Regions from separate parts of the Microbacterium sp. PRF11 genome, predicted to be linked through region 1. Evidence: predicted binding sites of a transcription regulator. Region 1 holds the regulator's gene; the other holds the start of a gene.
The links. Region 1 encodes HspR, which represses chaperone genes until heat shock. Its sites were predicted from a motif close to AAGTTGAGTCNNNNNGACTCAACTT; they were not measured.
Positions count from the first base shown of each region.

Region 2: the regulator HspR is predicted to act here: its motif matches at 4,678-4,702, upstream of Q9R20_RS10520 (Hsp20/alpha crystallin family protein).

Region 1 is NZ_JAUZUP010000001.1:1,031,003-1,042,568, forward strand. Features, by position in the region: gene Q9R20_RS04860 (ABC transporter ATP-binding protein) at 1-1,045, shown strand, start outside; gene Q9R20_RS04865 (ABC transporter ATP-binding protein) at 1,042-2,835, shown strand; gene Q9R20_RS04870 (ABC transporter substrate-binding protein) at 2,893-3,909, shown strand; gene Q9R20_RS04875 (iron ABC transporter permease) at 3,942-5,294, shown strand; gene Q9R20_RS04880 (iron chelate uptake ABC transporter family permease subunit) at 5,291-6,331, shown strand; gene Q9R20_RS04885 (ABC transporter ATP-binding protein) at 6,328-7,182, shown strand; gene Q9R20_RS04890 (MbtH family protein) at 7,172-7,405, shown strand; gene Q9R20_RS04895 (4'-phosphopantetheinyl transferase superfamily protein) at 7,402-8,091, shown strand; gene Q9R20_RS04900 (hypothetical protein) at 8,101-8,694, shown strand; gene Q9R20_RS04905 (heat shock protein transcriptional repressor HspR) at 8,724-9,161, opposite strand; gene Q9R20_RS04910 (DnaJ C-terminal domain-containing protein) at 9,253-10,242, opposite strand; gene Q9R20_RS04915 (nucleotide exchange factor GrpE) at 10,254-10,853, opposite strand; gene dnaK (molecular chaperone DnaK) at 10,863-11,566, opposite strand, start outside.
Region 2 is NZ_JAUZUP010000003.1:349,664-361,229, reverse strand. Features, by position in the region: gene Q9R20_RS10540 (DUF222 domain-containing protein) at 1-1,455, opposite strand, end outside; gene Q9R20_RS10535 (SDR family NAD(P)-dependent oxidoreductase) at 2,004-2,894, shown strand; gene Q9R20_RS10530 (DUF2231 domain-containing protein) at 3,060-3,539, opposite strand; gene Q9R20_RS10525 (manganese catalase family protein) at 3,626-4,507, opposite strand; gene Q9R20_RS10520 (Hsp20/alpha crystallin family protein) at 4,752-5,207, shown strand; gene Q9R20_RS10515 (iron-containing redox enzyme family protein) at 5,416-6,384, shown strand; gene Q9R20_RS10510 (CDGSH iron-sulfur domain-containing protein) at 6,381-6,581, shown strand; gene Q9R20_RS10505 (glycosyltransferase family 2 protein) at 6,581-7,561, shown strand; gene Q9R20_RS10500 (sugar ABC transporter ATPase) at 7,621-7,980, opposite strand; gene Q9R20_RS10495 (helix-turn-helix transcriptional regulator) at 8,198-9,130, shown strand; gene Q9R20_RS10490 (ATP-dependent DNA ligase) at 9,241-9,567, shown strand; gene Q9R20_RS10485 (FAD/NAD(P)-binding oxidoreductase) at 9,636-10,844, shown strand; gene Q9R20_RS10480 (SRPBCC family protein) at 11,145-11,566, shown strand, end outside.

The sequences.
Region 1 (11,566 bases):
GACGGCGAGCCGGGCCGCGTTCGCCGCGGCCCTGGCGACGAACCGGTCCATCGCGCTGCAGCGCGGGATCACCGCGGCGTTGAGCGGCGTCGCCGCCGCCGTGATCGCGGCCGTCGCCGGGTGGTACGCGCTCAGCGGCCGCATCACCACGGGGGAGCTGGTCACCGTCGTGGGTCTCGCGCAGTTCCTCATCGAGCCCCTCACGACGCTGTCGGGCCTGCCGGCGACCGCGGCCCGGGCGCGGGGGTCGGCCGAGCGGGTCGCCGCCGTGCTCGCCGCGGAGCCGCTCCTGCCGACGGGCGCATCGTCCTCGACGACGGTGACGTCGACCGGGCTGCGCCTGCGGGGCGTCGCGCACGGCCCGCTCGCCGACCTCGACCTCGACGTCCCCCCGACGCGCATCACGGCGGTGTTCGCCGCGGACGGCGCCGAGGGCGACGCCCTGGCATCCCTCCTGTCGGGCCGATCCGCGCCGGAGTCGTACCGCGGTTCGGTGCAGGTGTGCGGGATCGACCTGCGCTCCGGGCCCGTCGACGCGGTACGCGGGCGTCTGGTCGCCGAGCCGCACGACGCGCACCTGTTCAGCGGAAGTCTCCGGCGCAACGTCGTCGGGACCGACGCGTCGCCGGACCCGACGCGGCTCGAGTGCGCGCTGCGCGCCTCGGGCGCCGACCAGGTCGTCGAGGTCCTCCCCGCCGGGCTCGATCACGACATCGTGGACCGCGGGCACAACCTCTCCGGCGGACAGCGTCAGCGCCTCGCCCTGGCGCGGGCGCTGTACGCGGCCCCTCCGGTCCTCGTCCTGCACGAACCGACGACGGCGATCGATTCGGTCACCGAGCAGCGGATCGCCGAGGGGATCCGCGAGCTGCGCACCGCGAGCGACGGCCCGCAGCTCGCGACCGTCGTCATCACCGGCTCGCCCGCTCTGCTCGCCGCCGCCGATCGGGTCGCGGTGCTCCGCAACGGCCGCGTGGCCGCGGAGGGGACGCACCGAAGCCTGCTCGCCGACGACCCGATGTACGCCGAGGCGGTGTCGCGATGATGCTCCCGGAACCGGCCACCCTCCCCGTGGCGCGCTACCGCGATTCGCTGCGCTGGCTCACCCGCGCGATGCGACGGCATCCCCTCCTCCTGGGCACGGCCCTCGTGACGGGTCTGCTGGCCGCGGCCGCCGCCCTCGTCCCCGTCTACGCCATGGGCTGGATCGTCGACGCGGCGGTCGCCGGGCGGCCGGCGACCGACATCGTCGGCCCCGCCGCGGTGCTGGGCGCGGCGGCCCTCGCCGCGGGGGTGCTCGCGGGCATCGGGAGCTACGCGATCACGCGCCTCGGCGAGACCACGGTGGCGGTCCTGCGCGAAGACGTCGTCCGCGACGTGCTGCTGCTCCCCGCGGGAGCGACCGAGGCCGGCGGGCGCGGCGACGTGCTCTCCCGCGTCGGCGACGACATCGCCCGCATCACCCGGGCCGGCGGCGACGTCATCCCCACGGTCTTGGCCGCGGTGCTGCTCGTGGTGGTGTCGCTGGGCTCGCTCTTCGGCGTCGACCCGGTCCTCGGTCTCGCCGGGCTGCTGACGCTCCCCCTCTACGCCGCCGCTCTGCGGTGGTACCTCCCGCGCAGCGCCCCGCTGTACGCGCGCGAGCGCGCCGCCGCCGGCGCACGCAGCGAGGCGCTCGTCTCGACCCTGCACGGGCGTGAGACGGTGCACGCGTACGGCATGGAGGCGGCCCGCCTCGACGACATCCGCGTCGCCTCCGAGCGCTCGCGCACGCTGTCGATCTCGGTGTTCCGCCTGCTGCTCGGCTTCGTCGGACGAGCGAACCTGGCGGAGTTCTGCGGCATGGCCGTGCTGTTCGTCGCCGGCTTCGTGCGCTTCACCAGCGGAGACGTCTCGATCGGCGGGGTGACCGCGGCGATCCTGCTCTTCCATCGCCTGTTCACCCCGTTCGGCGCGATCCTGTTCCTGTTCGACGAGATGCAGTCCGCCGGGGCTGCGATGAACCGCCTCGTCGGGATCGTCCGGATGCCCCGCTCGTCTCGGCCCGCGACCGCCCGCCCCACGGGTCGCGACCTCGCTGTCGAAGACGTCCGCTTCGCCTACGGCCCGGGCGACGACGTGCTCCACGGCGTCTCGTTCACGGTCCCCGCCGGCACCCGACTGGCCCTCGTGGGGGCCTCCGGGGCCGGGAAGACGACCGCGGCCCTCATCGCCGCGGGCGCCCTCGCCCCGCACCACGGCGGCGTGCGGCTGGGCAGGGCGCCTCTCCCGGAGCTCGGTGACGAACAGATGCGCTCGCGCATCGCCCTGCTCAGTCAGGACGTCCACGTCGTCGCGGGCCCCGTGATCGACGACCTCCGCCTCGCGGATCCGGATGCCGACGAGCCGACGATCTGGAAAGCGCTCGAGACCGTGGGGGCCGACGCGTGGGTGCGTGCGCTGCCCGCGGGTCTGCACACCGCGGTGGGCGCCCACCACCACCGGCTGACCGCGGCGCAGCGGCAGCAGATCGCCCTCGCCCGTCTCGTCCTCACGGACCCCGACGTCGCGATCCTGGACGAGGCCACCGCGGAAGCCGGAAGCGCGGGCGCTCTCGCCCTCGAACGCAGCGCCCTCGCGGCCACCGAGGGACGCACCACCCTGATCGTCGCGCACCGTCTCACGCAGGCGGCGACCGCCGACGCCGTCGCTGTCATGGCGGCGGGACGCATCGTCGAGACCGGTACGCACGAGAGCCTCCTCGCCCGCGGCGGCATCTACGCCCGGCAGTGGGCGGCCTGGCGCGGCGAACCGGACGATGCCGGCATCCCCCATCCCGATCCCCCGGCGCACTGAGCATCGCGCAGGCGACCGATCCCCACCCGAAACACCACAGCAAAGGCGGTAAACACCATGCAGTTCCGTTCGAAGAGCCCCGTGCGGGCGCTCACCCTCTTCGGCCTCGCGGCCCTGGCCCTCACCCAGGCGGGATGCGCCACCGGTTCCGCCCCCGCCACCGGCGGGGACGAGGCCGCCGGCTTCTCCTACACCGACGCCCGGGGCGATCAGGTCACCCTCGACGCCCTCCCCGACCGGATCGTGATGAGCGAGCAGGCGGCGGCCGCGCTCATCCCCTACGGCATCCGGCCGGTCGGCATCTGGGGCTCGAGCACCCCCGACAAGAGCGGAGTGCTCGCGGGTCTCGACGTCTCCGGGATCGAGTCGCTGGGCGTCTCGTACGGGGACGTCGACGTGGACCGACTGGCCTCCCTCGAACCCGATCTCGTGATCACGGGGTGGTACGCCGGCGGGTACCTCGGCGGTCTCGGGGCAGAGGATGCCGAAGTGTCCACGCAGATCGAGCAGGTCGCCCCCATGATCACGGTGTCGGCTCAGAAGAGCGCGTCGGCCTCGCTCGACGACTGGCGCACGCTCGCGCAGACGCTCGGCGCCGACGTCGACTCCGGAACGATCGCCGCCGAGAAGACCGCGTACGACGCCGCGGTCGCCGAGGCGAAGGCCGCCCTCGCCGAGCGTCCCGGGACGACCGCATACGCGATCGCGCCGTCCACGCAGTTCTACGTGGCCATCCCCGACGAGTTCGCCGAACTCATCGACTACACCGATTGGGGCCTCGACGTGAAGCAGTCCGACGTCGCGCGCAACGACACCTCCGGGTCATTCAGCCCCGTCAGCTGGGAGAACGCGGGCGACTACGCCTCCGACCTGCTGCTGTACGACACCCGCTCCTGGACCACGCCGCTGGCGCAGGTGACGAGCGAGCACCCGACCGTCGGCACGCTGAACGCCGTCGCCCAGGGCCACGTCGCGGCCTGGACCACTGACGCGACGTTCAACTACGCCAGCTACACGAAGCAGATCGAGCTGCTCACGGACGCCGTGAAGGCGCTGCCCGCGAAGACGGCCTGACCGACAGCCGAGCGATGGGATCGAGGAGCGCGATGAGCCTGACCGACCTGGTGCCCGGGGCCCCGGATCGGCCGGAGCGCGCCCCCGACCCGCCGCGGGCGGGGCTCCGGGCGGCAGCACGTCTCATCGACGTGCTGCTGCCCGTCGTCCCGGTGATGATGACGGTGGTCCTGGTGCTCTCCATCCCCGACGAACGCGGGGCCTGGCAGAGCGACCGGATCGTCGTCGCGCTGGGCGGTCTCGCGCTGGCGGCGGGGCTGGTGGTCGTCGACGTCTCCCGTCATCGCCGCGGGCAGAGCATCGGAATGGCGGCGGTCGGACTCGCTCGCGTCCCCGGCCTCGGGGTGCGCGCGCTGGCGGAGCTGCGCCGGGCGGGGATCGACGTCGACACCCTCGTCGTCCGTCCCCGCCGAACGGTCGGCATCCTCGCCGTGCTGGCGGCGGTCGTCGTCGGCGTCGCGATGATCGCGATCGCGGTCGGGGCGCGCACCGTCACGCTGCCCGAGGTGGCGCACGCGTTCCTCGGCGAGCCCTCCACGTACAACGACGTCGTGATCCGTGAGCGGGCGCCGCGCGCGGTCGTCGCGATCGCGGCGGGCCTGGCCCTGGGCGCGGCGGGAGCGATCGTGCAGGCTCACACGCGCAACCCGCTCGCCGATCCCGACCTGCTGGGCATCACGCGCGGGGCCACGGTGGCGACCGTGCTCGCGATCGCCCTGGGCGGTCTGACCACCCCGGCGCAGTACACGGTCTTCGCGCTCCTCGGAGCGCTCATCGTGACGGTGCTCGTCATCGTGATCGCCGAGACGCTCGGCGACACGGTCATCGCGCTCCCGCTCATCGGGGCGGCCATCTCCTCCGTGCTCGGCAGCGTCGCGGCGATGCTGCTCCTGCTCGACCAGACCGTGCAGCAGTCCTTCCGTCGGTGGCTGATCGGCGGGCTCTCCGATGCGCCGTTGTCGACCTTCGCCGTGCCCCTCGTCGCCATCGCCCTCGGGCTGACGATCGCGCTCGCGTGCGCGCCGTCGTTGAACACCCTGAGCCTCGGCGTCGAGATGGCGGCATCCCTCGGCACCGACGTGCGCCGTGCCCGCATCGGCGGCCTCCTCGCCGTCGGGCTGCTCGCGGGTGCGGCGACGGCCGTCTGCGGCCCGCTCGCGTTCCTCGGCCTCATCGCGCCGCACGCCGCCCGCCTGCTGGTCGGCACCGACCACCGCGTGCTGTTGCCCGCCTCGGCGCTGACCGGCGCGGTCGCCCTGCTGTTCGCCGACCTGCTCGGACGCACCGTCGCCCGCCCCGAGGAGGTGCCGGCGGGCATCGTCTTCCTCCTGGTCGGCGCCCCGCTGTTCGTGCTGCTGGCGCGCCGGAAGGGGGTCACCCCGTGAGGGGGGACGTCCGCGTGCTGCGCGTGGGGACGGTCTCGGTGGTCCTGCGCGCTCGGCCCCCGGTCGTCTTCGTCGCGCTGGTGGTCGCGTGCGGCCTCATGTTCACGGTCTCTCTCAGCGCGGGAAGCACGTGGGTGGAACCCGCGAAGGTCGTCGACGCGCTCGCCGGAGGGGCGGGCCAAGCCGTCCGCTACCAGGTGCTGGGCCTCCGTCTGCCCCGCTCGGTGATCGCCCTCCTCGCCGGAGCGGCGCTCGGTCTCGCGGGGGCGTTCCTCCAGGCGGTCGCCCGCAACCCGCTCGCGAGCCCCGACGTGCTCGGCGTGACCAGCGGCGCCGCGGTCGGAGCCGCTGCGGTGTTCATCCTCGGCTGGCGACCCCTCGACGCCCCTCTGATCCTCTCGCTCCCGCTGGGGGCGGTGACCGGCGGCGCCGTCGCGGCCGTCGCGGTGTTCTCGCTCTCCGGAGGAACCCCCGGGACTCTCCGGCTCATCCTCGTCGGGATCGGCGTGAACGCCGCCCTGGTGGGCATCCTGCACGCACTGCTCATCGCCGGCGGCACGTACGACACCCTGCAGATGCAGGTGTGGCTCACGGGCGACCTGTCGTCCGATGCCGCGCGCATCGCCCCGCTCGTCGGGGTCCTCGCCCTCACGGCGCTCGTCGGTGCGGCCTCGTCTCGATCGAGGGCGGCGCTGCACCTGGGCGACGACGTCGCGCACGGCGTCGGCGTACCCGTCGGGCGCACGCGCGCGGTGCTGGTGGCCGCGTCGGTGCTCTCCGCGTCCGCCGCCGTCGCCGCGGCCGGGCCGCTCGGCTTCGTCGCGCTCTCCGCACCGCAGATCGCGCGCTCCCTCACCCGAGAAGCGCGCGCTCCGCTCGGGTGCACGGCGGCCTGCGGGGCTCTCCTCGTCCTCGCCGCCGACCTCACCGCGCGCACCCTCTTCTCGGGCGCGGTCTCGGTGGGCCTGCTCACCGCGATCGTGGGCGGCCCGATCCTGATCTCCCTGATGCTGCGACGACTGAGGAGCCCGGCATGACCGATCACGCTGCCCACCCCTTGACGGCATCCGGCCTGCGCGTCGGCTACGGGGGTCGCCGGATCCTCGGGGGCGTCGACCTCACGGTGCGCCCGGGCGCGGTCACCGCCGTCATCGGCCCGAACGGCAGCGGCAAGTCGACACTGCTGCGGACTCTCGCCCGCCTGCTGAGTCCGGACGAGGGTTCCGTCACGATCGACGGTCGCCCCCTGTCCACGCTGCGGGCTCGCGAGCTCGCGAGGGCCTTGGCCTTCCTGCCGCAGGCCCCCACCGCCCCCGAGGGGATGTCGGTGCGCGAGCTGGTGGCCCGGGGCCGGCATCCGCACCAGTCGTTGCTCCGCCAGTGGAGCACCGCCGACGCGGCGTCCGTGGAGGCGGCCCTCCGGCTCACCGGTCTCGACGACCTCGCCGATCGCGACGTGCAGACCCTCTCGGGCGGTCAACGGCAGCGCGCGTGGATCGCGTTGAGCCTCGCCCAGGACACCCGGATCCTGCTCCTGGACGAACCGACCACGTACCTCGACATCGCCCACTCGGTGGAGGTGCTCGACCTCGTCGACCACCTCTGCGTCGACCTCGGCCGGACCGTCGTCATGGTGATCCACGATCTCAACCTCGCGATCCGCTACGCCGACGAGCTCGTCGTCGTCCACGAGGGGCGCATCGCCGCGCAGGGCGCGCCGGAGCACGTGATCACCGAGCGCCTGCTCGAGACCGTCTTCGGGCTGACCGCGCGCGTCGTCGCCGATCCCGTCTCGGGACGCCCCCTCGTCGTGCCCGTCGGGCGGCGACGTACCCGCCCATCACACGCACCCCACCCCGGAGAGTCAGGAGACACCCATGTCGCATAACCCCTTCGACGACGAGACCGCCCGCTTCCTCGTCCTGATCAACGCCGAGGAGCAGCATTCGCTGTGGCCGGTCTTCGCTCCCGTGCCGGAGGGGTGGACGATCGCCCACGGCGGCCCGGACGGAGCCCCGCGGGGCGACTGCCTCGCCTTCGTCGAGGCGAATTGGACCGATCTGCGCCCGCGCAGCCTCCGCGACGCGCAGGCCGCGGCGTCTCGCGGGTGATCGAGGCGATCGTCCCGGCGGGGGTGCAGGTCGCCGAAGACCTCGGCGAGAGCCGCGGAGGCATCCTGTTCCCCGAGGAAGCGGCGGTCGTGGCGGATGCCGTGGCGACGCGGCGCGACGAGTTCGCCGCCGTGCGGGGATGCGCTCGCCGTGCGCTGGCGCGACTCGGTCGTCGCCCGGCTCCGCTCCTCCCCGGCCCGGGCGGCGCGCCGATCTGGCCCGCCGGCGTCGCCGGCAGCATGACGCACTGCGCCGGCTACCGTGCGGCGGCTGTCGTCGATCGATCGCGCCTGTCGAGCATCGGCATCGACGCCGAACCGGACGAGCCGCTTCCGGACGGCGTGCGGCAGCTGATCGCCCGCCCCGAGGAGCTCCGCCGCTTCTCCGACCTCGACGCCCCGGGCGACCGTCTGCTCTTCAGCGCGAAGGAAGCGGTCTACAAGGCCTGGTACCCCCTGACGCGCCGGTGGCTCGACTTCGACGAGGTGTCGGTGATCCCGGATGTCGCCACCCGGCGCTTCGACGCCTTCGTGCTCACCGCGGGCCCGAACGAGCCCCGCCGTTTCACCGGAGCCTGGACCACGGGGGCGGGCCTCGTCCTCACCGCGTGCGTGCCGGGCCCCGCGAGCGTTCTCCCGTCGCGAACGCCCGGGATCGGCATCCCTCTCCCAGGGGGCGGATCGTAGGCTGAGCGCATGTCCCGACTGCAGGCCGACGCCCCCGCCGACCTCTGGGTGCCCGTGACGGGCTCCCTCGGATTCCGTGGCCGTCGCCACCGCAAGGCCGCGATCGGCATGCTGCTGAGCCAGGCGAACCAGGCCGCCGGCGTCACCCCGAAGCCTGGCGGCGGCGCCTTCGCGTGGATCCTCAGCCAGGCGGCGCCCCTGCTCATGCGTCGAGCGGCGGGCCGCGTGCTGGTGTGGGTGTGGAAGAGCGACCCCGAGTTGCTCGTCGTGATGGCGCAGCTGCAGGAGGCCACGCCGCAGGTGCGCACGGCCCGGGCGATGATGCCGATGGAGTACGACGACACCGAGTCGTTTCGCAATCCGCACCTCGGCACCGGCGAGAAGCTGGCCATGCCGCTCCCCGACGATCCGAAGACGCCGCCCTTCGCCACCTACACGTGGGACACCGGTTCGCACTTCGTCACCGTGACCGCGGTGTGCTCGGACCGGCAGCGTTTCGGCACGGTGATCTCGTCGGTGGATGCCGTCGCCCGCACGGTCCGCGTGGTCGACGACCTGAAGCTCGGCGAATCGCCGACGGTCCTGCGGCTCGACCCGGCCTGACCCGGCAGAGAAAGCTCCGGCGAGCCCGCTCAGTCGCCGTGTATGTCGCGCGGGCGCCACAGCACGACGTCGGTGGCGCGGCGGACGCGGGCCCCGTGGCGGAGCGTGACGACCGATCCGGTCGCCCCGGCCGCGAAGACGCGGGCCCCGGGGCGGGACTGCCGCTCGATCGTCAGCTGACGTTCGAGGTCGTTCACCCGGCGGGCGAGTTCGTGCACACGCTCCTCGAGGGCGAGCAGACGGGCGATCGCCGGCAGGCTCATGCCCTCACCGGACAGCCGGGCGACCTCGCGGAGCTGCTGCACGTGCCGACTGGAGTAGCGGCGGGACCCGCCCTGCGTGCGCGCGGGCACGACGAGACCGAGCCGGTCGTATTGCCGGAGCGTCTGCGGGTGCATGTTCGACAGCTCGGCGGCCGCGGCGATGGCGAAGATGGGGGCGTCTTCGTCGATCTCTCTCTCGGACACGTCTTCACCTCTCTCGTCGTGCCGGGTGCGGCGCCGGGTTCTCGGCATCCTGTCGTACAGGGTGCCGAGAACCGCGGCGACGCGCGTGCGATTACCGCGCCTTCGACATCAAGTCGGCGCGGGGGTTCTCTTTCGGTTCGAGCGCCTGGAAGCGCTCGAGGGCCTCGCGGGCGGCGTCGTCGAGGTGCGCGGGCACCGCCACCTGGACCTCGGCGAGCAGGTCGCCGGTGCCCTTGGAGGTCTGAATGCCACGCCCCTTGACGCGCAGGACGCGGCCGGACGGGGTTCCCGGGGCCACCCGCAGCCGCACGGGGTCTCCGCCGAGCGTGGGGACCTCGATCGTGGCGCCGAGGGCCGCCTCGGTGAAGGTGACCGGCACGGTGACGCGCAGGTTGAGACCGTCGCGCGAGAACACCGGGTGCGGGCGCACCGCGACGGTCACGACGATGTCGCCGCTCTCGCCGCCATCGGGTGACTTGCGACCACGTCCGCGCAGTCGGATCTTCTGCCCGTCCGAGACACCGGCGGGGATCTTCACCTTGAACGGGACGTTGTCCTCACCCTGCAGGGTGATGGTCTCGCCCTTCGCCGCGGTGACGAAGTCGATCGTCGTGCGGGCCGTGACGTCGGCGCCCTTCTGCGGACCGCCGAAGCCGCGGAACCCTCCGGTGGTCTGACCGAACCGGCCGGAACCGAAGCCGCCGCCGCCCTGCTGGTCGAACATCGAGAAGAAATCCTCGAAGCCGCCCGGCGCCTGACCGCCGCCGCGCTGCTGCCCGAAGCGGCTGAAGACGTCGTCGAAACCGCCACCGCCCCCGGCCCCGGGAGCCGAGAAGCGCGCGCCCGAGCCCATGGCCCGGATCTGGTCGTACTCCTCGCGCTGATCGGGGTCGTTCAGCACCGAGTAGGCCTCGCTGATCTCTTTGAACTTCGCCTCGGCCTTCGCGTCGCCCGGGTTCGAGTCGGGGTGGTACTGGCGCGCGAGCTTGCGGTACGTCTTCTTCAGATCGGCAGCGCTGACGCTCTTGTCGACACCGAGGACCTTGTAGAAGTCCTTGTCGAACCAGTCCTGACTCGCCATGCGTCCTCCTCTTAGGCCGGCACCGCGACGACGACCTTGGCCGGTCGCAGTTCGACCGAACCGAGGCGGTAACCGACCTCGACGACCTCGAGGATCGTCGACTCGGTCGCGCCGGGGGTCGGGGCCTGGAAGATCGCCTCGTGCTGCTGCGGGTCGAACACGTCGCCGACGGTGCCGTACGACACCACGCCGAGGCGTTCGGCCACGGCCCGCACCTTGTCGCCGATCGCGGCGAGGGGGCTGCCCTCGACGAGGTCGCCGTGCTTGGCGGCGCGGTCGAGGTCATCCATGACGGGCAGCAGGCCCTTCACGGCCTCGCCCTTGGCGCGCTCGATCTCGCGCTCGCGCTGCTCCTCGGTGCGTCGGCGGTAATTGGCGTACTCGGCCTGCAGGCGCTTGAGGTCGATCAGCAGCGAGGCCTCGCGGTCGGAGCCGGCGTCTTCGGCTGCGGCCTCGGGCGTCTGCTCCGCGCCGAGGATGTCGTCGATGGTCAGGCCCTCGGCATCCGGCTGCTCGCCCGACGGCGCGGGGCCGGAGGTGTTCTCCTCCGGCCCCGTCTCGTCAGGACCGGCGCCCGAGCCCGTGGGCTGTTCGTCGTCCTTGTGTGCCATGTTCTCTGCTTACTTCTTCTCGTCGGGGTTCTCGTCGTCGACGACCTCGGCGTCGATGACGTCTTCCTCGGGGTTCGGCGTCTCGCCGTTGCCCGGCTGACCCACGTTCGGGTCGGCGGGCTCGCCGGCGGCCTGCGACGAGGCGTAGATGGCCTCGCCGAGCTTGCCCTGGCTGGCGTTCAGCTTGTCGAACGCGGTCTTGACCGCGTCGTCGTCGTCGCCGGCGAGAGCCGTCTTGAGCGCGTCGACGTCGCCCTGGACCTCGGTCTTGACCTCGGCGGGGAGCTTGTCCTCGTTCTCCTTGATCAGCTTCTCGATCGAGTACGAGAGGGTCTCGGCCTGGTTGCGGGTCTCGGCGGACTCGCGGCGCTTCTTGTCTTCGGCCGCGTTCTCCTCGGCCTCGCGGACCATGCGCTCGATGTCCTCCTTGGGCAGCGACGAGCCGCCCGTGATGGTCATCGACTGCTCCTTGCCGGTGCCCTTGTCCTTCGCCGAGACGTGCACGATGCCGTTCGCGTCGATGTCGAAGGTGACCTCCACCTGCGGGATGCCACGGGGGGCCGGGGCGATGCCGGTGAGCTCGAAGGTGCCGAGCGGCTTGTTGTCGCGCGTGAACTCGCGCTCACCCTGGAAGACCTGGATCGCGACCGACGGCTGGTTGTCGTCGGCGGTGGTGAAGGTCTCGCTGCGCTTGGTCGGGATGGCCGTGTTGC
Region 2 (11,566 bases), on a different contig from region 1:
TCCGGTGGGTGAGGTGAACTCGATGACCCCGCCGGGTAGCTGCCGGACCTGCCATCGGGTGAATTGCTTCTGGGTGTGGTGTCTCTGGCAGAAGTGGCAGAGGTTGCACACGTGGGTTTTGCCGCCGAGGGCGTGATCGAGGTTGTGGTCGACCTCGCACCGCACCGCCGGGGCCGTGCAACCTGGCCACCGGCAGTGCCGGTCGCGGGCGCGGAGGTACCGGTCGATCGCGGCGGTCCGCTGATACGTGTCGGTGCACAAGACCGCGCCGGTGACAGGGTTCGTGAGCACCCGATCCCACGGCACCCTCGTCGCTTCAGCCAATCGCCGGGCTGTGTCGATATCGATGGGGCCGTGACCGACGAGTTCGGCGGGGTCGATGTTCTCCCGACCCGGATCCTGAACGGACAGCGCCGGGACGACGACCTGAACCCGGGCGCGGATGGCGCCGAGGGTGCCGGGGCCGTCGTCGGTGCGGGTGGGGTCGGCGTCGGGGGCGGCGGTGAGGAGCAGGTCGGCGAGGATGTCGGCGCGCACCTGGTCGGTACTGCGACGATCGGCTGCCGCTGCGCCGGGGGCTGCGCCTGCGACGGCGACAGCAACAGCGACAGCGACAGCGCCTACGACGGTTGCGTCGTGCTTCAGCACGTCGGTGGCGCCAATCATTTCCCGTTCCGGCCGTTCGTCGGAATCGTCGCCGACACGGTCGATCCCGAACGCGGCGCCGCTGACGATCGGCTGACCCAAACCTGATGACGATGTGCCATCGGCGCACGCCGAGACCGGCGAACCGGGCTCATCGCGCGCATCGATCAGCGCCCGCGACTGCTGCGTCAACCGGTCATAGATCCCCACGGCCAACACCGTCGGCAGCGTCGCGATGAGATCCGACATGCCGTTCTCGCCCCGCACCACCCGCACGCATCGTTCCTCACGGCCCCGCTGGTGCCGTTCCGTGATCGTGGTCGGCTGCAACCGCTCCGCCAGAGTCGCCAACCGTGCCCGCAGCCGTCCGGGACTCAAGCCCTCCGCGGTGGTGACGGCGAGAACATCGAACTCCCCGCGCTTGTCGAGCGGCACCGGGGTGCCGGCATCCACGATCGCCTGCACATGCGCCCGCGACAACGCTCCCGCCTCCCACGCGTCGACGGTCGCCGGGAACCGGTCGACGAGCGTCAACGCCTTCGCGATCTGCGCCTGCACCGACCGATCCGACAAACACCCCGCGGCCGCGATCTCCGACGCCACCTCCCGCAGCGCCATATCCGCCGCCCGAGACGACGCCCGCTGCCCGGCCATGACATCCAGCGCCAGACGCCCCGCCCGGGCCAACGCTCGAGTCTTTCGGGCTTCGGCGGCCGCGAGGGCGGCATCCGCTTCCAGCACCTCGCCCAGCACGACCGCAAGCGGGTCGGACCCGTCAGGTGGTGGAGGTGAAGGTATCGAGAAGCTCATGCAGGCATGCTAGCCCCCACCTCCGACATTGGACCGCTGACCGGGGCTTTCTGTGGACAGATCGCGTGTTTCGACCCTTGGGGAGGAGCCGTTCCCGGTCACCACCCAGAGCAGACACCGCACCGACAACGCCCCATCCACCGACGAACACCCATCTGCCGACCTCACCTTCGGAGGCCCCGTCACCGAACACCGCTCCGACGCCACTCACCTCACGCCGCCCCACCGCGAAAACGCCTGTCGGTCACCCTGATTGCCCGCGAAGCCCGGCGGCCCCGACGAACGAGCACCACCCCACCGACGAGACGCCACCCACATCCACCGCCCTCGCACCACAACCGCAAACGCGGCCTGCATTCACACCCCGCCATCACACCCACCGCACCCGCACTGCCCACCGCCGCACGTCACGCGCAAACGCCTCACACGCACGCCCCCGCAGCGTCCGACCCGCACCCGCACCCCCACCCGCCGCGTCAACCCCCTGCGGAACGCACGCCGCGCCCGCTTAGCGTCCGACCAACCCGTCCCCACCCGAGAGGAACCGCATGCGCCAGGTCGTCGTCGTCACCGGAGGGTCGCGGGGCATCGGACGGGCGACTGCCCTGCGCTTCGCGAAGAAGGGGATGCGCCTGGTCCTGGTGGCCCGCGACGAGATCGCCCTCGCGTCCGCGGCGGACGAGTGCCGCGCTCGGGGCGCGGAGGTCCACACCCTCTCCATCGACCTCGCCCTCCCCGACGGCCCCGAGCGCGCAGCCGACGCCGCCGTCGCGCGATTCGGGCGGATCGACGTGTGGGTGGCATCGGCATCCGTGTTCGCGTACGGCTCGGTCGAGGACACCCCGGATGCCGTTCGGGACCGCGTGATCGAGACGAACCTGCTCGGGCAGATGCGCGCGGCGCGGGCGGTCATCCCCCACTTCCGCGCTCGGGGCGGCGGCACCCTCGTGTTCGTCGGATCCCTCTTCTCGCAGGTGTCCGGCCCCTACGTCTCGTCGTACGTCGCCGCGAAGCACGGACTCCTGGGGTTCGCACGGTCGTTGCGGCAGGAGATGCTCGCGCACCGCGGCATCCGGATCAAGATCGTGCTCCCGGCGAGCATCGACACCCCGATCTACCATCGCGCGGCGAACGTCACCGGGCGGCGGCCGTTCCCGCTGCCCCCGGTGGTATCCGCGGACCGCGTCGCGCGGGCGATCGTCCGCGTGACCCGCGGACCGCGCCACGAGGTCGGCGTCGGCGCGGCGCAGTTCGTCACCCGCCCGCTGCAGTTCTTGCTGCCGCGCGTGTACGACCGCTTCATCCGCGTCCTGCAGCTCACCCTGGGCCTGCGTCGGCGACCCGCCGACCGCTCCATGGGTGCGGTGCTGCACCCCCGGCACGACCCGGGCGCGGTGAGCGGCGGCTGGTCGCGCTTCCCACTGCGGGCCCCGCGCTGAGCCCTTGCGGCACCGGCCCCGACGCCACCCAGGAGACTACGACCACAACCACGACCCGAACCGGCGCACAACCCCGCACCCGGACCGCACGCCCGCAACCCGAGCCGGCGCACGTGACCCGCGAACCCCGGAACCCGGATGCCACCGCACCCGGGATCCGTGGACTCACGCGGCCGCTTCGAATCCCTCGCGCTGCGTGTTTTCGTCGGCGACGCGGACGCCCCAGCGGTAGGCGAGCTTGCCGCCCAGCCATCCCGAGATGCTGAGTCCCGCGGCGGCGACGGCGCTGAGCCCGAAGGCCACGATCGGCACGCGGCCCAGATCGAGCATCCGCACGATGAGACCGACCGAGAACAGCCCCATCGCGGTGACGTTCAGCACGAGGTGCGCCAGGGCCGTGCGCCGGGCGGGCGTGCCCCGCGGGATGCGCGAGTAGTCGAGCAGACCCAGCACGGCCGCGCCGACGGCCCCGCCGAGGCCGATCCCGATGAGCCAGCGCGATCCCGTGGCGAACGCGCGCGGGTCGTCTGCGGCGAGGCCGAGCAGGTCGAAGACGAGGCTCGACGACCACGCGCCGATCGGGATGGTCACCGCAACCGGGTGGAACGGGTGGCCGTAGGGCCCCGCGACGATCGAGCGGGGCACCTTCGCCGCTCGCATCGCGGGGAAGCTCGCCCCGCTCCGCGGTGCCGACGTCCGCGAGGGCCCCGGCACCGCGGCATCCACCCCGCTCATTCCTTGTGCAGCGCGTCCTGCGCGCGACCGGCGAGCTTCTCGACCGTGTTCGGCAGCTCGGTCGTGCCGTAGAACCGCGCGTCGGGGTGCGTGGGCGGGGGCATGGGGACGCCCGCGGGCGGCTCGGGCACGTACGTGAACTCGCCCTTGCCGTCGGGGGTCGGACCGGAGGCCCAGGTGCCGTCGCCGGCCTGCTTCCCGTCGCTGAAGTTGATGTACTGGTACGACACGTCGCGGTCCTCCTTGTCGAGGGGGAAGTTGCTGGGCACGGGGAGCTTCTCCAGCCCCTCGGCCTGCAATTCGGCGGCTGCGGCCGCCCACTGGTTCTGGTGCATCGTGTCGCGGGCGAGCAGGAAGGCCAGAAGGTCCTTCACGCCGTGGTCGTCGGTCTGGTGGTAGAGCCGGGCGACCTGCACGCGGCCCTGCATCTCGGCGTTGGCGTTCGCGGTGAAGTCGGCGAGCAGGTTGCCGCTGGCGGTGATGAAACTGCCCTGCCAGGGGTTGCCCATCGAGTCGACGGGACGCGCGCCGGCGCCGGCGACGATGCCGTGCTGGATGTCGGTGCCGCCGATCACGGCCGCGACGGTGGGGTCGCTCTGCACCGCCTCCTCGGTGATCCCGAGCGGCGCCTTCTCGAGCAGCTGCGCGATCATGATGGCGAGCATCTCGACGTGCCCCATCTCCTCGGCGCCGATACCGAAGACGAGGTCGCGGTACTTGCCGGGGATGTGCATGTTCCAGGCCTGGAATTGGTACTGCAGGGCGACGGTGATCTCGCCGTACTGCCCGCCGAGCACCTCCTGGAGCTTGCGGGCGTAGACGGCATCCGGCTTCTCGGGGGTGGCGGAGTGCTGCAGCTCTTGACGATGGAAGTACATGTCTCTCCTCACCGCGCCGGGAAGAAGGTCAGGGGGCCGGAGTGGCGCGTGCGGGCTACGAAACGTTCCGTCCGAGGGGTTCGACACGGGGGTTGCGGCGGGTCGTCGGGGGCGCGACAATCACGCGCCCGAGTCTTGGCACTCGACACCCGCGAGTGCTAATCTGCTACCAGTTGAGCGAAGTTGACTCAACTTCAGAACTCTCCGGATGCCACGTCCGGACCGATCGACAAGGAGAACGACCATGGCCACCTACGACCCCTTCCGCGACCTCGACCGCCTCGCGTCGACCCTCCTCGACGCCCGCCGCGGCGGCGGTCCGCGACGGATGCCGATGGACCTCTACCGCGACGGGGACCACTACGTCCTGGCCGCCGATCTTCCCGGCGTCGACCCCGGGTCGGTCGACATCGACGTCGACGGCCAGCTGCTCACCATCCGGGCCGAGCGCACCCTCGGCTCGGGCGAGGGCGTCAAGTGGATCACGCGCGAGCGCGAGACGGCATCCTTCGTCCGCCAGCTCAACCTCGGTCAGGGCATCGACACCGAGCGCATCAGCGCGTCGTACCGCAACGGTGTGCTGAGCGTGACGATCCCGGTGAGCGAGAAGGCGAAGCCGCGTCGCATCGCGGTCTCCACCGACGACGGCGACGGCGTGATCGAGGCGCACGAGAGCACGCCCCAGCCCATCGAGCAGTAACCCCCTCACCCGCACGGGAGCGTTCCGCACGGGACCGCTCCCGTGCGGAACGCCTCGCGGCTTGTCAAGGGTCTGGAGGGGACGCCCACCCCACCCTCACAGTGCTCTCGTGCCCCCGACCGTGTCCTCCCCCCTGCCCACCGCGGAGCGCCTCGACGTCGAGGACTTCCCGCCCTTCCACCCGCGCGGACCGGTCAGCGCGGCGGTGATGCAGCATCTCGTCGACGGCGTGGGCACGGGACACACCGCCCTCGCCGACGAAGCCGTCTCGGCATCCGTCGACGTCGAGCACGACGACGACCTCCAGCTCGCCCTCTTCTGCCTGTACGCCTCCTCGTACGGATCGGTCCCCGCCTTCCGCGCGGAGCTCGAATGGGACCCCGCCCTGATCGCCACGCGACGCGTGATCGAGAACGCCTTCGAGGCGGCGCTGCGCCGGAGCGTTCCGGTCCCGCAGCTGCCGGCACCGACGATGGATGCCGTGGCCCGCGCCCTCTTCGCCCTCACCGGCGCCGACGCGGGTCCGAGTCTGTCGCGCCATCTCGCCCGCCGCGCCTCGCTCGAGCAGGCCCACGAGTTCCTCGTGCACCGCACGATCTACACGCTGCGCGAGGCGGACCCGCATTCCTGGGCGATCCCGCGCCTGAGCGGCCGGCCCAAGGCGGCGCTCGTCGAGATCCAGTCCGACGAGTACGGCGGCGGTCGCCCCGAGCGGGTGCACGCCGAGATGTTCGCTCGCGCGGTGCGATCCGCCGGCCTGTCCGATGCCTACGGGGCGTACGTGGACGACGTGCCCGCGGTCACCCTCGCCTCCCACAACGCCATGTCGATGTTCGGCCTGAACCGGCGGCTCCTGGGGGCGATCGTCGGTCATCTCGCCGCTTTCGAGATGACCTCGTCGATCCCCAACCGCCTCTACGCCGAGGGGTTGCGCCGCCTCGGTCTCGGCGACGACGTCTGCGCCTACTTCGACGAGCACGTCGAGGCCGACGCCGTCCACGAGCAGATCGCGGGTCGCGACCTGGCCGGCGCCCTCGCCGAGGACCGCCCCGAACTGCTCGCCGACATCGTGTTCGGCGCAGCGGCATGCCTCGAGGTCGACGGCCGCGTCGGCCGGCACATCCTCGACGCCTGGGAGCGCGGCGCGTCCTCGCTGCGCGCAGAGGCCGGGCGATGAGCGAACGCGAGGTCACGATCACCGCCTACCCCGACGGCCCACTCCTCGTGCGCGGCGACGTCCGTCTCGAGACCAGTGACGGCCGCGAGCTCCCGCGCTCACGCCGCACCGTGGCGCTCTGCCGCTGCGGACTCTCGACGATCAAGCCGTTCTGCGACGGGACGCACAAGGCCTCCGGCTTCCGCACCGAGGACTGATGCGCCTCGACGCCGAATACCTCCTCCCTCTCCGCTGGGACGACGACGCCGACCTCGACGATCTGGTCGCCTACCTCGAGGACCTCTCGAGAGTGGTCGACGTGACGGTGGTCGACGGGTCGCCCGCGGAGCGCTTCGCCGCGCACGCGCGGGCGTTCCCCGTCGGCGTGCGCCACCTCCCGCCCCGCGAGCCGGGCGGCGGCAACGGCAAGGCGCGAGGCGTCGTGACGGGTCTCGCCCTCAGCCGGCACGAACGCGTGATCGTCGCCGACGACGACGTGCGCCACGATCGCGGCACCCTCACCGCCCTCGCGGTGGAGATCGGGGATGCCGACCTCGTCGCGCCGCAGAACGTGTTCGATCCGCGCCTCTGGCACGCGCGGTGGGACACCGCCCGCTCGCTCCTGAACCGCGCAGGAGGGTCGGACTACCCGGGCACGTACGGCATCCGCCGGAGCGCTCTGCCCTCCGGCTACGCCGTCGACGTGCTGTTCGAGAACCTCGAAATGGAGCGGACCGTGCGCGCCCGGGGCGGCCGGGTCCGGCACTGTCGCGACCTCTTCGTCCCACGACGCCCGCCCGACGCCCGGCGCTTCGCGACCCAGCGGGTCCGGCAGGCGTACGACAGCCTCGCCCAACCCGGACGGCTGTGCGGGGAGCTCGCGATCGCCCCGACGGTCCTGCTGGCGCGTCGACGACCCGGCATCCTGGTCCTGCTCGCCCTCGCGACGATCGCCGCAGCGGAGGTCGGCCGACGCCGCGGACGCGGGGCGGCGGTGTTCCCCCGTACGGCGGCGCTGTGGGCACCCCTCTGGGCCGCCGAACGAGCCGTCACGAGCTGGATCGCCCTCGTCCTCCGCGTCCGCGGCGGGGTCCGCTACGCCGGGACGAGACTCCCGCGCGCGGCGACACCGCTGCGGGTCCTGCGCCGCGACGCCCGCGATGCCGTCGCGGCGTCGAGCCGCGGAGCGCGCTCGTGACCCACTCATGCGCCGACGCCCCGGGCACCGCGGAGGGTGTCCGGGGCGTCCGGAGTGCGTCAGAGGTCCTCGGGGGCGAGGTCGCCCTGTCCCTCTTCGCCGAGTTCCACGACACCGGGATCTTCGCCCTGGGAGTCGGTGCCGGTGCTTTCGGGGTGGATGTCCTCGAGCGGGATGTCGCTGTCGTCGGCCGGGATCTCGGCCGGGTCGGCGCCGGTCGCCGTGGCCGGATTGATGTCCTCGGGGTCGGCACCTTCGTCGAGGGCGGTCGTGGCATCCCACTCCGCCTGCGCGGGGTCGAGCGCCGGATCGGGCTCGATGGAGGTGTCGCCGTCGCGCAGCGGCTGCACGCCGGCCACGCCCACCTCGGTGGCGGGGCTCGTCTCGGCGGGGGTCGGGTCGATCGACGCGTCGCTCATGGGGGGTCCTTCCGTCGGGCGGGATACACCGCCGGGATCGACGGTCCCCCCATCCAACGCGGCGGCCAGCGGCTCGGCCCGCCCCTTGACACGTGGGTGCACGGGAACGTTCGAGACGGCCGCCGTGCCGCCAGGGGCGTGAACCGCGCACCACCGCTCGAGGTCCTCCTCGCCGACATTTCAAGAAAGCCGCACTCGCCGCGGCGAAAGGAACACCATGGGCCAGATCCTCACGACGCGCTCGCGCGGAATCGACGATGTGGAGCGCGTCTGGTCGCGCTTCGTCCCCTCGGCGCGACTCGAGCGCGTCGAACCCCGCACGATCTCCTTCTCGTGGAGCTCGGTCGAGCTGCCGCGCTTCTCGGTGGTGTCGTACGAGCTCGCGGCATCCGTGCACTCCTCGGTGCAGATGGACGATCAGATCATGGCGTGCCGCGTCCTCGGCGACGACGTGCGCCTCGACGCCGAAGGGCGCGCCATCGATCCGCGGCGCCCGTGGCTCGCCGCCGACGGCGGCACCGACGCCTGGTGGACCGGCACCGCCCGCGTGCGCGCGTTCGTCTTCGATCGCAGTGACGCCGAGCGGGTCGCCCGCGTCGCAGCCGGCGACGACCGGTTGGTGCTGCGCCGGATCGATCCGACGGCGCGCGACCGCGAAGCCGCGACGCAGTGGGAACGCACCTTCTCCCACGTCTCGGCCTCGCTGACAGCCGTGCACGACGACCCGCTGCTCTCCACGGAGCTGCACCGGCACGCTCTGCTGACGACCCTCGCCACGTTCTCCACGTCCTATCTCGATGCCCTCGACCGCGCGCGTCAGCGCAGCGCCGCGCCGCGCACCGTGCGGCGGGCCATCATGCACATCGAGGCGCACGCGCAGGACCCTCTGACGCTCGACGACATCGCCGTGGCATCCGGGATCTCGTCCCGCGGACTCCAGCACGCCTTCCGCCGGGCCCTCGACACCACCCCGATGGAGTACCTCCGGCGGGTGCGGCTCAGCGGCGCCCACGAGGAACTGCGCACCGGCACGGCGGTGTCGGTCGCCGACGTCGCCCGCCGCTGGGGCTTCTCGAGCGCGTCCCGCTTCGCGCGCTACCACCGCGAGCACTACGGGCAGAACCCGGCTCAGGTCGCGCGGATGTTCTGAGCGCCGACGCCTTCGGTCTCGGCGTTGCGCGCGGCGTCCCGGAAAGACGCCGTCAGCGCACAGCGAATGCACAGTGAACACGCGGGGAACGAACCCCGCTGGAGGAAGACGTGGGCAAGTTCATCTACGAAGGCGGCATCCGCAACGAGTTCGAGGATCGTCTCCTCGCGCACCTGCAGGTGGTCGTCGGAAACAAGCTGCGGCGCGGCGAGCCGTTCTACTTCGTCTGGAAGGACGACATCAGCACGGGCGGCGGACGCACCTCGGTGTGGATGCACCCCCGGGCCAACCTCGTCTTCAAGTTCAACGGCGGACGTCCGCCGGCCCTGAATCGCGCATGGCTGGAGGCACTGATGTCGACGGCGAACTCCCCGACCGGCCTCTACGTCGTTCCCGAACCGGCCGAGGAGACGGTGTCGCCCGAGTCCTTCGCCTGACACCCGCTGTCAAGGCGCTGGCGCCTGCGGCGTCCGGGCCGGAACGTGAGGGAGACGAGAGGATCTCCATGAACGATTCCCGCTCCCCCGGACCGCCGCGCATCGTGGTGATCGGCGGTGGCAACGCCGGCCTGTCGGTCGCCGGCCGGTTGCACCGCGCCCGCGCCGGTGACATCACCGTGATCGAGCCGCGCGAGACGCACGCGTACGCACCCCTGCAGTCGCACATCGCGGGCGGTGCCGCCCGGGCCTCCGAAGCCGTCCGCCCGCAGGGCGACGTCACCCCTCCCGGGGTGCGGTGGCTGCGCGACGAGGCGTTCACCGTGGATGCCGAGGCCCGCCGCGTCCACCTCGTCTCGGGCGGCCGCATCGACTACGACCAGCTCGTCGTCTGCGCCGGCCTGCGCATGGCGTGGGAGCAGGTGCCGGGCCTCCCCGAGGCGATGGCCACGCCCGCGGGCATCTCGAACTACGACTTCGACCTCGCCGCCAAGGCCTCCCCGATGCTGCGCGACCTGCGCTCCGGAACCGTCGTCTTCACGCAGCCGCCGGAGCCGGCCTCGTGCGGCGCCGCCGCGCAGAAGCCGATGTACCTCGCGTGCGACTGGTGGCGGGCGATCGGGGTGCGCGACGACATCCGCGTCGTGTTCGTCTGCCCCGACCCGGTGCCCTTCGGCATCCCGGCGATCGACGACGAGCTTCGCCGCAAGCTCGACGAGTACGGCATCGAGGTGCGCTACAGCCGCGAGCTCCGATCGGTGGATGCCGAGGCCCGAACGCTCGTGATCGGCCACGGCGACACCGAGGAGACGCTCGCCTACGACGTGCTGCACGCGGTTCCCCCGCAGCGGGCGCCGGAGTGGATCGCGGGCAGTGGCCTGGCGGCATCCGATGATCCGCACGGCTTCGTCGACGTCGACCCGGAGACGTTCCAGCACCTGCGGCATCCGGAGATCTGGGCCGTGGGCGACGCGGCGAGCGTGGCGACGAGGCGCTCGGGCGGGGCCATCCGCCGGCAGGCGAAGGCGCTGGTGAAGAACATGCGGGCGGTGCGCGAGGGCCGCGAGCCCTCGGCGCGCTACGACGGCTACAGCGTGGTCCCGTTCACCGTCTCGCGCGGGACCGTGGTGTTCGCGGAGTTCGACCGCCGGGGGCGGATGCAGCCCACGGTGCCGTTCTGGCGTTCGCTCTTCCGCGAGCGCCGCTCGACGTGGATCGCCGACCGGCGCGTCCTGCCCTGGGTCTACTGGAACCTGCTCCTGCGCGGTCGCGCCTGACGGCGCGGCCCCTCTCTCCACGGTAGGTCCGCCCCCGCGGGCTGACCCGCTGATAAACGCTCTCGCGAGTGGGAAACGCCGTGCGAGGGCGTTTGCGGCTCGCCGAGGCGTTTCTCGCGGTCAACGGACGGCCCCGGCGAAACCCGCAGCACACGGGATGCCGCGACGCCAGGCACGTGCGCGGCGCCGGGCACCCGCGCGTATAGGGCACGAACGCCGATCCCTCAACCCCGGGGGCGCGTCGGCGCGATCGCGCGAAGACTGGGGACAGCCCCGGAAGCCACACGAAATGAGGACATCATGGCCCAGGTCATCGAAACCATCGACGTCAACGTCCCCGTGCGCACCGCGTACAACCAGTGGACGCAGTTCGAGGAGTTCCCGCACTTCATGAGCTACGTCGAGTCGATCACGCAGAAGAGCGAGACGCTCACGCACTGGAAGGTGAAGATCGCGGGCGCCGAGCGGGAGTTCGACGCCGAGATCACCGAGCAGCACCCCGACGAGCGCGTCGCGTGGAACAGCGTGGGCGGCGACGAGAACCACGCCGGCGTCGTGACCTTCCACCGCCTCTCCGACGACGAGACGCGCGTGACCGTGCAGATCGACTGGGAGCCCGCGGGTGCCCTCGAGAAGCTCGGCGCGGTCTTCGGCGCAGACGACCACTCGGTCAAGAAGGACCTCGAGCACTTCAAGGAGTACATCGAGTCGCGCGGTGCCGA